Regions from separate parts of the Cupriavidus sp. 01T418 genome, predicted to be linked through region 1. Evidence: predicted binding sites of a transcription regulator. Region 1 holds the regulator's gene; each other region holds the start of a gene.

Region 1 (4,157 bases):
TCCGCGCCCTCCAGTCCCGCTACCCAGGACAGTTTGATATCGGCTGCGTTGTCGTCGAAGATCGACTGCGAGGTGACGCCAGTGAGTTCCATGCGAATGCTTTCAGGGACGAACTTTCAGTGGCGGGTCAGGGGTGCCATTGCATCAGCAACTGGTGCACGTCGTCGGGGGTGGGCAAAGTAGCCAGTCCGTCGCGCATCTCGCGATCGGACAACAACTGGGCGATCTCGGACAGGATTTCCAGATGCTGCTGGGTGGCCTGTTCGGGCACCAGCAGGAAGATCAGCAGCGCGACCGGCTTGCCGTCCGGCGACTCGAAGGGAATCGGCTCGGCCAGGCGCATGAAGGCGGCCAGCGGCTGTTTCAGTCCCTTGATGCGACCGTGCGGAATGGCAACCCCGGCGCCCAGCCCGGTGGACCCCAGCGATTCGCGGGCGAACAGGTTGTCGGTCACGGTAGCGCGCGCTACGCCATGATTGTTCTCGAAGAGGAGCCCGGCCTGTTCGAACACGCGCTTCTTGCTGGTGACGCTGACGTCGAGGTTGATGTTGCCGGGTGGCAGCAATTTAGCCAAACGATTCATGTGTGGAATGCGCAGCGTTTTCTAGTAAGAGCATGCCCGGGGCCTCGGGGCGTCCCAGCGGGCAGAAAAGATAAAAGACAAGGTCCGATGTTTCACCGGGTATCCCCATGCCGGTGTCGGGCGTGTGGCCATTATAGAGCAGGCCCGCCCCCGCCTTGTGCAATGCAATAGCCGATGCGCGGAAGTGGTGCCGCGCGCACGGAAAAATGGCCGAGCCAAGTGAATTATGTATTGCACAGCATACACCGGTACGTGTGCGTTGCGGAATCCCCTGCGTGGTCCCGGACGGGCGCCAGCAACGAAAAAGCCGCGCTATGGGCGCGGCTTGATTCCATTTTTCAGAGGACTGACACAGGCGGCGCGGTTTGTGGGCCGCCAGGCACGGTCATTGCTGCATCTGCGATTCGGCCATCTGGTACTTGACCGCTTCACGGTCGTGGCTTTGCACGCGATCCTTGTGGCGAATCACTTGCCGGTCGAGCTTGTCGACCAGCGCGTCGATAGCGGCATACAGGTCCTCGTGGTGCGCTTCGACAAAGATGTCCTTGCCCTTCAGATGCAGATTGATTTCCGCGTACTGCCGCCGGTCCTTTTCTTTTGTATTGTCGACAGAGAGCAGCACACTTACGCCAATGACTTGATCGAAATGCCTGACGATACGCTCCAGTTTCGTTTCCACGTACTCACGCAGCGGGGGCGTGATGTCCAAGTGGTGTCCACTGATCTTGAAGTTCATAGCGTTTCTCCTTCTGAAAGAGCTGCATCAGGCAGGCGATGCAGCTCGGCTACAAAGTCTTTCGGAGAGTAACTGCCGGAATCTTGAGCGCCTCGCGGTATTTGGCAACGGTACGCCGTGCCACTACGAAGCCTTGCTCGCCGAGTAATTCGGCGATCCGACTGTCGGACAAGGGGTTCCTGGCGTCTTCGGCTCCTATTAACTGCTTGATCAACGCACGGATTGCCGTTGACGAGGCCGCGCCGCCGGTTTCTGTGGAAACATGACTGCCGAAGAAATACTTCAGCTCGAAAGTCCCCATCGGCGTTGCCATGTATTTATTGGTAGTCACCCGAGAGATGGTGGACTCGTGTAATCCCAGTGTATCGGCAATCTCCCGCAAAACCAAGGGGCGCATCGCAATTTCACCGTGGGTGAAGAAGTTCTTCTGACGTTCGACAATCGCTTGTGCGACGCGCAATATCGTGTCGAACCTTTGCTGGATATTCTTGATCAACCAGCGTGCTTCCTGCAGCTTTTGCTGCAGTCCAGCCGCACCCGCATCGCCTTTTGCACCGCGCAAGATTTGCGCGTACATGTCGTTGATACGTAGTCGCGGCATCACGTCCGGATTGAGTTGCGCGATCCAGCCGCCGTTCAGTTTTCGAACAAACACGTCCGGCACGACGAAGTCGGCGTCCGGCCGGCTGTACGCATGGCCAGGATAGGGCGCCAGCGAACGGATCAGTTCGTGCGCGGACTTGAGTTCCGGCTCGTCCACCTGCAGCGCCTTCTTCAGGCGCGTGTAGTCGCGCACTGCAAGCAGTTCCAGGTGGTTGGTGACAATGTTCAGCGCCAGGTCGCGCTGCGGGTGCTTGAGCCGGCGCAATTGCAGCGCCAGGCACTCGGCTGCGTTGCGTGCGCCCACACCAGGCGGATCGAAGCTCTGCAGCAGGGTGAGGACGGCGTGGACCTCGTCGATTTCGAATTCGAGCTCCTCCGGCAGTTCGCTGCAGATTTCCTCGAGCGAGGCGCTCAGGTAGCCGTCGTCGTCCAGCGATTCCACCAGGAAGATGGCCAGCCCCTTGTCGCGCATGGAAATCTTCAGCGGCGCGAGTTGTTCCATCAGGTATTCGCGCAGCGTGGGTTCGGCATCGCGCAACTGCATCGGCGTCTTTTCGTCGTCGTCGCCCTGCGGGCGGCGGGCGAAATCGTCGAGGCTCCAGTCGCTGCCGTAGTCTTCATTGCTGTCGGAATAATTGTCTTCGGCTTCGGGCGCGCCGTCGGGCCGGTTCTCGCTGGTGCCCTGGCCGTCGGCGGGCGCCGGCGCGGGCGCGCTCTGCAAATTGACCGAGCCGTCGGCAGCGACGCGCAGCGGGCTGTCCAGCCAGTCGTTCTCGCGTTCGAGCAGCGGGTTCTCGGTCAGCGCCTGCTCCACTTCCTGCTGCAGTTCGAGCGTGGACAGTTGCAGCAGCCGGATCGACTGCTGGAGTTGCGGCGTAAGCGCGAGATGCTGCGAGAGGCGGAGCTGAAGCGACGGTTTCATGCGACCTATTTTATGCCCAACTTCCGTACTGGTGGAACGGAAATTGCTATCGCTGACGCCGCCGTGATCGTTTGCCGGACAAAAGGGGGCACCGGAGGCACCTGGGCGCAAATTCGCGCCAGACGCCGCGTGCCGCCCGTGAGCCCTTACATGCGGAAATTCTCGCCCAGGTAGACCTTGCGCACCGATTCGTTGGCAATGATGTCTTCAGGCTGGCCTGAAGCCAGCACGGCGCCTTCGCTGATGATATAGGCGTGATCGCAGATGCCAAGCGTCTCACGCACGTTGTGGTCGGTGATCAGCACGCCGATATTGCGCGCCTTCAGGAAGCTGACGATGCGCTGGATCTCGCCGACCGCGATCGGGTCGACGCCGGCGAAAGGCTCGTCGAGCAGGATGAAGCGCGGCGCCGAAGCCAGCGCACGGGCGATTTCCACGCGGCGGCGCTCGCCGCCGGACAGAGACAGCGCCGGGTTGTCGCGCAGGTGGGCAATCTGCAGGTCATCGAGCAGCGTGTCCAGCCGGCGCTCGATCTCGGTCTTGCCAAGCGGCTTGCCGTCCTGGACCTGCAACTCCAGCACCGCGCGGATGTTCTCCTGCACATTGAGCTTGCGGAACACCGAGGCTTCCTGCGGCAGGTAGGACAGGCCCATGCGGGCCCGTTCGTGGATGGCGAGGCCGCTGATGTGCTTGTCGTCGAGCACGATGTCGCCCTCGTCCAGCGCCACCAGCCCCACGATCATGTAGAAGGAGGTGGTCTTGCCGGCACCGTTGGGCCCCAGCAGCCCAACCACCTCGCCGCTCTTGACGTCGAGAGACACATCCTTGACCACCGTGCGCGAGCCGTAGCGCTTTTTCAGGTGACGCACGACCAGCGTGCTGCTCTCCGTCAGGGCGGCGGGATGGGCGGGCGCGGCCCGGGGAGCGGCCTGGGTAACGGCCTCGGTAACGGTTTGGGTCTGGGTCTCGGTCATGAAGCTGGAATCCGTGGATCGGGCGACGCGGCGGCGTCAGGGGTTGACGGGGGCGGGCGCCGGCTTGAGCTGCACCGGTTTGCCGGCGGCGCCGCTGGCGGGCTGCTCCTGGCGCGGCGACAACACGGCGCGCACGCGCCCGGACGGGCTGCCCGCCGTCGCGTTCTCCGCGCCGCCGCTGGCGGTGTAGAACTCGTTGCGGCTGTCATAGGTGATCACCGCACCGCGGATCTCGTCGACCAGCTTGGCGCCGGCCAGCCGCGCCATGCGTGCGCGCCCGATCAGCTTGGACAATTCCTGCTTGCCGTCATACTCGATGCGGTCGCCCCAGCCGTCGAT
Region 2 (4,157 bases), on a different contig from region 1:
ATCCGCCAGTTGCTCGACGCCGGGCTGCTGCACGAGGACGTGCAGACCGTGGCCGGGCCTGGCCTGGCCCGCTATACGCAGGAACCCGTGATGATCGACGGCGTGCTGCAGTGGCGCGATGGTGCCGCCACCAGCGGCGACGCCACCGTGCTGGCCACCGCCGGGGAGCCGTTTTCCGCCGAAGGCGGCCTGCGCCTGCTGCAGGGCAATCTGGGCCGCGGCATGATCAAGGTGTCGGCGGTGGCGCCGGAGCACCGGGTGGTGGACGCGCCGGCCCGCGTCTTCGATTCGCAGGAAGCCTTGCAGGCCGCGTTCGAAGCCGGCGAACTGGCCGGGGACGTGGTCGCCGTGGTGCGCTTCCAGGGGCCTAATGCCAATGGCATGCCCGAGCTGCACCGTCTTACGCCGGTGCTGGGCGCGCTGCAGGATGCCGGCCACCAGGTGGCGCTGGTCACCGACGGACGCATGTCCGGTGCTTCCGGCAAGGTCCCCGCGGTCATTCATGTGTGCCCAGAGGCACTTGCTGGCGGCCCCTTGTCGCGCGTGCGCGATGGCGACCGTATCCGCGTGGATGCCGTCGCCGGCACGCTGGAATGGCTGGGTGGCGCCGATGGGGGGGCCGGGGAAGCCAGGGAAGCCAGGGAAGCCGAATTCGCGGCGCGCGCTTCGGCGGTGTTGCCGGACGACGCCTTCGCCAGCTTCAGCGTCGGCCGCGGGTTGTTCGGCCTGTTCCGCCGCAATGCGCGGATCGCGGAGGAGGGGGGCAGCGCGCTCGACCTGTCCGAGGCCGATGCACCGGGTGCTGTCCAAACCGGCGCTGTCGTCGCACAATAGGCAGCGCCCCTGCTATTTGTGTCATTTGTGTCTCCGGCAGCCAATTGCTGACGGGGGCGACCCCGAGCCGGCCCATGCGGGTCCTATCATGGCTTTATTGCCGTATGGTTTCCGGAACCGTCCGGCGGCCGGCGCGGGGACTACCGACAAGGATGGGAAAACCATCCGACCATGATCGTTGGAGCAGACATGATCTACATCCTGATGGGCGTTTCCGGCAGCGGAAAGAGCACCGTCGGCCAATTGCTGGCCGAGACCCTGCACTGCGGCTTCCATGATGCCGACGAATTCCACAGCGCCGCCAACAAGGCCAAGATGCACAACGGCATCCCGCTGGCCGACGAAGACCGCTGGCCCTGGCTGGCCGCCATGCGCGCCGCGATCGACGGGGCCCGCGCCGAAGGGCGCACCCATGTGTTCACCTGTTCCGCGCTGCGGCAGACCTATCGCGACCGCCTGACGCCGTCCGACGGCGGCGTGACCTTTGTCTACATGAAGGGCGATGCCGCGGTGATCGGCAGCCGCCTGGCCGAGCGCAGCGACCACTTTTTCAACCCGGCGCTGCTGCAGAGCCAGTTCGAAACCCTGGAAGAGCCGCGCGATGCCCTGGTGCTCGATATCCGCCAGACGCCGCAAGCCCTGGTGCAGCGCATCCTGGCCGAAGTGCCGGCGTGCACGGGGGCGGCGGTCGCGCGCTAGGGCGGTGTCGTCGCCGGCCGGTCCGTTTCTGTTTTTCGCATTCCGCTTTCCGGTTGTTGATCCCTGTTGGTGCGACTGAAGGAGGGGCTGGCAAACATCTTGCTTAATCCATGTCTGATGGCGCGAATGCAGGCTGCTTGCGGCTTTCGTGGCCATAGGTATCCTATAGGTACGGCAGGTACAGCACTTCGAAGCGTGACGAGTCGGTCCGCGGCCTTGCCGCCGGCCTCGGGTGGTGGCCGCAAGATGCCGTGCCGGGAGCAACAAGCCAATCAAAACGGGATTGCCGGCAGTTTGGGCGGCGCCCAAATCAAGGGGGAACGGCCATCATGGCGGCGCGGTTTTTCGACGAGATGCTAGATTGGCACGAGGGCGTGGCAGCAGCAGTCCACGCGGGAGAGTCCCTGCCGGCAGGTGCCGTGCGCGGGCATTACAAGCAGTTCGCGGACTGGCTGGCGCGACAGTCCGAAGGGACCATGGGCAACAAGCGTGCCGAGGCGGACCTGATCTTCCGGCGGGTTGGCATTACCTTCGCCGTCTACGGCGAGAAGGACGAGTCCAACAGCGGCACCGAGCGCACCATCCCGTTCGACGTGATTCCCCGGATTTTCCCCGCCAGCGAGTGGGCTACGCTGGAGCGCGGGCTGCGCCAGCGGGTGTCCGCGCTGAACCGCTTTATCCACGATATCTATCACGGCCAGGACATCATCCGCGCCGGCGTGATCCCGCCCGACCAGATCTACAACAACGCGCAGTACCGGCCCGAGATGCTCGGCATCGACGTGCCGCGCGATATCTACGCCCACATCGCGGGTATCGACGTGGTGCGCGCTGGCGAGGGCGAGTTCTACGTGCTGGAAGACAACCTGCGCGTGCCTTCCGGCGTGTCCTACATGCTGGAAAACCGCAAGATGATGATGCGGTTGTTCCCCGACCTGTTCGCGCGCAACCGCGTGGCGCCGGTGGCCCACTATCCCGACCTGCTGCTCGACATGCTGCGCGGCGTCTCGCCGCAGAACATCACCGATCCCACGGTGGTGGTGCTCACGCCCGRCATGTACAACTCCGCCTACTTCGAGCACGCCTTCCTGGCCCAGCAGATGGGTGTGGAGCTGGTGGAGGGCAGCGACCTGTTCGTGGAGGACGATCATCTCTATATGCGCACCACGCAGGGTCCGCAGCGCATCGACGTGATCTATCGCCGGGTCGACGATGACTTCCTCGACCCGCTGGTATTCCGGCCCGATTCCACGCTGGGCGCGGCGGGGCTGCTGTCGGTCTATCGCGCCGGCAACGTCACCATCTGCAATGCCATCGGCACCGGCGTGGCGGACGACAAATCGATCTACCCCTATGTGCCGGACATGATCCGCTTCTACCTCGGCGAGGAAGCGATCCTGAACAACGTCCCGACCTATATGTGCCGCCGTCCCGACGACCTGCAGTACGTGCTCGATCACATGGACGAACTGGTGGTGAAGGAAACCCACGGCGCCGGCGGCTACGGCATGCTGGTGGGCCCGGCCGCCACGCGCGCCGAGATCGACACCTTCCGCGAGGTCGTGCGGGCGCGTCCGGAGCAGTACATCGCGCAGCCCACGCTCGCGCTTTCCACCTGCCCGACCTATGTCGAGTCCGGCATCGCGCCGCGCCACATCGACCTGCGGCCCTTCGTGCTGTCGGGCAAGGATGTGCGCATGGTGCCCGGCGGACTGACGCGCGTGGCGCTGCGGGAGGGCTCGCTGGTGGTCAATTCCTCGCAGGGCGGAGGCACCAAGGACACCTGGGTGCTGGAGCGCTGAGGCGCGGTGCACGCAAGGATGGTTTGAGCAAGGATGGTTTGAGAATGCACGCGCCGGCCGCCGCCATGCCGGCGGTGTGCGGGCGAACAGCGCCATACGAGGGGACTGACATGCTTAGCCGCACTGCCGACCATCTGTTCTGGATGGCGCGCTACACCGAACGCGCGGAGAATACCGCGCGCATGCTCGATGTGAATTACCAGACCTCGCTGTTGCCGCAATCCGCCGAAGTGGCGGAACAGGGCTGGTGGGCCATGCTCGACATTTCCGAGCTGACACAGGTGTTCGACAACAAATACGACCTGCTCACGCGCGATGACGTGATCGATTTCATGGTGCGGGACATGACCAATGTCTCGTCGATCATGAGCTGCCTGCGGGCGGCCCGCGAGAACGCGCGCGCGGTGCGCGGCTCGCTGACCACCGAGGTGTGGGAAACCATCAACACCACCTGGCTCGATGTGCAGCGCATGATCGCCGACGGCATCCTGGCCGACGATCCCTCGCAGTTCTTCGAATGGGTCAAGTTCCGCTCCCACCTGGCGCGCGGCGTGCAGTTCGGCACCATGCTCAAGGACGATGCCTTCCACTTCATGCGGCTGGGTACCTTCCTGGAACGCGCCGACAATACCGCGCGGATTCTCGACGTCAAGTTCCAGGCCGACACGCTGGACGACAGCGACCCCGATCGCGATGCCAACGATTTCTATCATTGGGCGGCGGTGCTGCGCTCGGTGTCCGGCTTCGAGGTCTATCGCAAGATCTACCGCACGGTGATCACGCCCGAGCGCGTGGCCGAGCTGCTGATCCTGCGCCCTGACA
Region 3 (4,157 bases), on a different contig from region 1:
ATGCCCGGCAGAAACTCCACGCCGCCGCTCATCCACGAAGGATTGGCCACTTCCACGTTCTGCGCGCCGAACAGCGTGCGCACCGCCTGCATCAGCAACAAGCTGACGCCGAAGGTAGCCAGCAGCGTTTCCAGCGGACGGCCGTAGAGGTGGCGCAGCACCAGCCGCTCCAGCACGAAGCCGACCACCGCGGAGGCCAGGAACGAAGCAGGCAGTGCGAACAGCAGATACCAGTCGAAGGCGCTGGCGAAATGCGCGCGGAATACGCCCTGCACCATATACGTGGCGTACGCGCCGATCATCAGGAATTCACCGTGCGCCATATTGATGACGCCGATCAGGCCGTAGGTGATGGCCAGGCCCAGCGCGGCGAGCAGCAGCACGCTGCCCAGGCTCAGGCCGGCAAAGAGATTGCCGAAGAGTTCCGCGCGGCGCTGGTCGCCGCGCAGCGCGTCGAGCGCCTGCTGGGCGGCGCGGCGCAGTTCGGCATCGGGCTCGCGGTAGTTGCCGGCGGCATCGCGCTCCAGCAGCGGCTGCAGCTTCTGCCGGCTCTGCGGGTTGCTGTCGCGGCCAAGGATGCGGATGGCTTCGAGCCGGTCGTCGCGGCTGCCCTCGGCCAGCACGATATTGGCCCAGATCACATCGAGCTTGGTGCGCAGTTCCGCATCGGCCTCGGCCTTGCGGGCGGCTTCCACCACCTCGCGCGAGGCGCTGCCGGGCTGGTCCAGCAGCGTGTTGACGGCCTGCGTGCGCACCGCCGCGTCGGGCGATTGCAGCAGCGTGCTGCTGGCAGCACTGTCCACCATCGCGCGCAGGCTGTTGTTCAGGGTGAGGGCTTCAAGCGCATCGGGCTTGGCCGTGACCGGATTGCCGCTGATGGCGTCCACCAGCTTGTCGCCGTCCTGGCGCACCATGCCGACGCCGGGCGCGTATTGCAGCGCATCGTCCTGCAGCGCCTTGAGGATGGGGCCCGCCTGCGCCACCGGCGCCTTGGTGATCGCCGTGATGGCGGCAGTCTTGGCGTCGAAGTCGTCTTCGGCGAGCGGCTTGAGGTCGGCCTGCGTCAGCGGCGCGGCCCACAGCGGGCACGCGGCGAGCAGCAGCAACGCTGCCAGCATGGCGCGCAACCTCGAAGCGAAAAAAAGCGAAAAGGGTCGGTGCATAAGGTTTGCGACCGTGCGCAGGAAGCGCGCGACCACCTTGATCGGCGGGGTTTTGCTTTCCACCGCGGCACGAAACGCCTGCCGGCGGCAATGGAAAATGGAACGATGATGGCTGGCTCCCCTCTTGCGCATGCGGGAGAGGGAAGCCAACAGCGGACAGCTTGCGGGCAAAGCCTGCTCAATGCTGCCTGCAGGCCGGCCCGCAGGCCAACCCGCAGTCCGTCTTACATCACCTTGTCCGGCTTGCCTGCATTACCCGCGATGTACGGGCTCCACGGCTGCGCGCGCACGGCCGCCGGGGTCTTCCACACCACCGTGAACTGGCCGTCGCCCTTGACCTCGCCGATCATCACCGGCTTGTACAGGTGGTGGTTCTCGCCCATGGTCAGCGTAAAACCGTCCGGCGCCTTGAAGGTCTGGCCGTACATCGCGGCGCGCACCTTGTCGGTATCGGTGGTGCCGGCCTTCTTCACGGCCTGCGCCCACATATGGATGCCGACGTAGGTGGCTTCCATCGGGTCGTTGGTCACGCGCTTGTCGCCGCCCGGCAGGTTGTTGGCCTTGACCCACGCTGCCCATTGCTTCTTGAAGGCTTCGTTCTGCGGGTTCTTGACCGACATGAAGTAGTTCCAMGCGGCCAGGTGYCCSACCAGCGGCTTGGTGTCGATSCCGCGCAGRTCTTCCTCGCCSACSGAGAASGCCACCACCGGCACGTCCTTGGCCTTCAGGCCGGCGTTYCCCAGCTCCTTGTAGAAGGGCACGTTGGAGTCGCCGTTGATGGTGGAAATCACCGCGGTCTTGCCGCCTTGCGAGAACTTCTTGATATTGGCGACGATGGTCTGGTAGTCGCTGTGGCCGAACGGCGTGTAGACCTCTTCGATATCCTTGTCCGCCACGCCCTTGCTCTTCAGGAAGGCGCGCAGGATCTTGTTGGTGGTGCGCGGGTAGACATAGTCGGTGCCCAGCAGGAAGAAACGCTTGGCGCCGCCGCCCTCCTTGCTCATCAGGTATTCCACGGCGGGAATGGCCTGCTGGTTGGGTGCCGCACCGGTATAGAACACGTTCTTGGACATCTCCTCGCCTTCATACTGCACCGGGTAGAACAGCAGCGAGTTCAGCTCTTCGTAGACGGGCAGCACCGACTTGCGCGAGACCGAGGTCCAGCAGCCGAAGGTGACGGCGACCTTGTCCTTGGTGATCAGCTGGCGCGCCTTCTCGGCGAACAGCGGCCAGTTGGAAGCGGGATCGACCACAACCGGCTCGAGCTTGCGGCCAAGCACGCCGCCGCTCTTGTTGATCTCGTCGATGGTCATCAGCGCCACGTCCTTGAGCGAAGTCTCGGAAATGGCCATGGTGCCGGACAGCGAATGCAGGATACCGACCTTGATCGGCTCCTTGGACTGCGCCAATGCCAGCGGGCTCACACCTGCCGTTGCGAAGAGTGCCGCGGCGGCTACCGCCGACAACTTCAGCATGTCACGTCTTTTCATTGCAGCTCCCAGATTTGTCGTGTTTGATAAGGAACAACGCTCCCGGGGGAATACTTCTGCAACTAGCGTGCCATGGCATACAAGCTTGTATACATGCCGGCGTACACCACTTGGCGAGCCTCTGACGGCAGACATGCAGCCCATCGCACCACGATAGTGCGCATCTGTCACGCACCAAGCCTGTGCGGCGCCGGTGCCTGATTCACATTGGGGCATCGGACAGCGCGCAGCGCGCATGCTGCACCGTGACTTGCCCGAATCCGGAATCGGCCCTATGGTGGCCTATCGCTTGCGCCATGCCATCGCGGCATCCTTCTTGCAATCTGCATGCCCTCCGGCAAACCGATGAACACCCTTCCGTCCTACCAGCCGCGCAGCGCCTGGGCCATGGCCTCGATGCTGACCTGGCTCTCGCTGATCAATTTCCTCGACAAGATCGTGCTTGGCATGGTCGCCGTGCCGCTGATGGCGGACCTCAAGATGCCGCCGGCGCAGTTCGGCCTGATCGCCAGCAGCTTCTTCTGGCTGTTTTCGCTATCCACCGTACTGGTGGGATTTCTCTCCAATCGGGTGGCCACGCGCTGGCTGCTGCTGGCGATGGGCCTCGCGTGGGCCTTGCTGCAGATACCGCTGGCACTGGCCGGTTCCGCACTGACCATCCTGATGTGCCGCATGCTGCTAGGCGCGGCCGAGGGCCCGGCCTTCCCGATCTCGGTGCATGCGCTGTTCAAATGGTTTCCCGACCAGGAGCGCAATTTGCCGGTGGCGATGCTCAACCAGGGCGCGACGGTGGGCCTGCTGCTGGCGGGACTGACGATCCCGCTGGTGACGATGCACTGGGGGTGGCGCGCGAATTTCGTGATGCTCGCCGCCATCGGCGCGGTCTGGAGCGTCATGTGGCTATGCGTGGGACGCGAGGGGCCGCTGGCCAATACACCCGCCCAGGGATCCGGCACCGCCGCGGCAATGCCCGCGCGCCTGCCCTACCGCCGCATCTTTCTCGATCCGACCGTGCTGGCATGCCTGGCCATTGGCTTCTGCGCCTACTGGGCGTTGGCGCTGGGGCTGACCTGGTTGCCGGCCTACCTCGAACAGGGCCTGGGCTTCGATCCGGTCACCACGGGGCGCTGGTATGCCGCCATCGTGGCCTCCGCCATGCCCGTCACGCTGATCCTGAGCTGGCTGTCGCAGCGGATGCTGCGCGGGGGCGCATCGTCGCGGCTGGCGCGCGGCGTGATCATCTCGATCGCCGCGCTGGTGGGTGGCATTGTGTACCTGGTGATTGCGTCGGTAGCGCTGCCGCCGGTACCGAAGACCCTGCTGATTGCCGTGGCGGCCTGTTTGCCGCCCGTGGCATTCGCGCTGACGCCGGCCATCCTGGCGCAGGTCGTACCGGAGGCCCAGCGCGGCAGCGTACTGTCCATCCAGACCGCGCTGGTCACGCTGGCGGGCATCCTGGCGCCCGCCGTGGTGGGGCAACTGGTACAGCGCCACGGCATGCATG

Evidence for each region. Region 1 encodes sigma-54, which starts transcription at its own class of promoters, with help from an activator protein. Its sites were predicted from a motif close to TGGCANGNAANCTGCTTT; they were not measured.
Region 2: AC1DQ3_RS03640 (circularly permuted type 2 ATP-grasp protein) is a predicted target of sigma-54. The motif match lies at 1,622-1,639, and genes of this name have one in related genera.
Region 3: urtA (urea ABC transporter substrate-binding protein) is a predicted target of sigma-54. The motif match lies at 2,709-2,726, and genes of this name have one in related genera.

Annotation. Positions count from the first base shown of each region.
Region 1 is NZ_JBFTQG010000003.1:363,363-367,519, forward strand. Features, by position in the region: gene hprK (HPr(Ser) kinase/phosphatase) at 1-92, opposite strand, end outside; gene AC1DQ3_RS05855 (PTS sugar transporter subunit IIA) at 128-583, opposite strand; gene hpf (ribosome hibernation-promoting factor, HPF/YfiA family) at 969-1,319, opposite strand; gene AC1DQ3_RS05865 (RNA polymerase factor sigma-54) at 1,369-2,844, opposite strand; gene lptB (LPS export ABC transporter ATP-binding protein) at 2,991-3,818, opposite strand; gene lptA (lipopolysaccharide transport periplasmic protein LptA) at 3,855-4,157, opposite strand, start outside.
Region 2 is NZ_JBFTQG010000002.1:329,030-333,186, forward strand. Features, by position in the region: gene edd (phosphogluconate dehydratase) at 1-834, shown strand, start outside; gene AC1DQ3_RS03635 (gluconokinase) at 1,024-1,533, shown strand; gene AC1DQ3_RS03640 (circularly permuted type 2 ATP-grasp protein) at 1,863-3,335, shown strand; gene AC1DQ3_RS03645 (alpha-E domain-containing protein) at 3,446-4,157, shown strand, end outside.
Region 3 is NZ_JBFTQG010000002.1:213,862-218,018, reverse strand. Features, by position in the region: gene urtB (urea ABC transporter permease subunit UrtB) at 1-1,163, opposite strand, end outside; gene urtA (urea ABC transporter substrate-binding protein) at 1,388-2,653, opposite strand; gene AC1DQ3_RS03060 (MFS transporter) at 2,999-4,157, shown strand, end outside.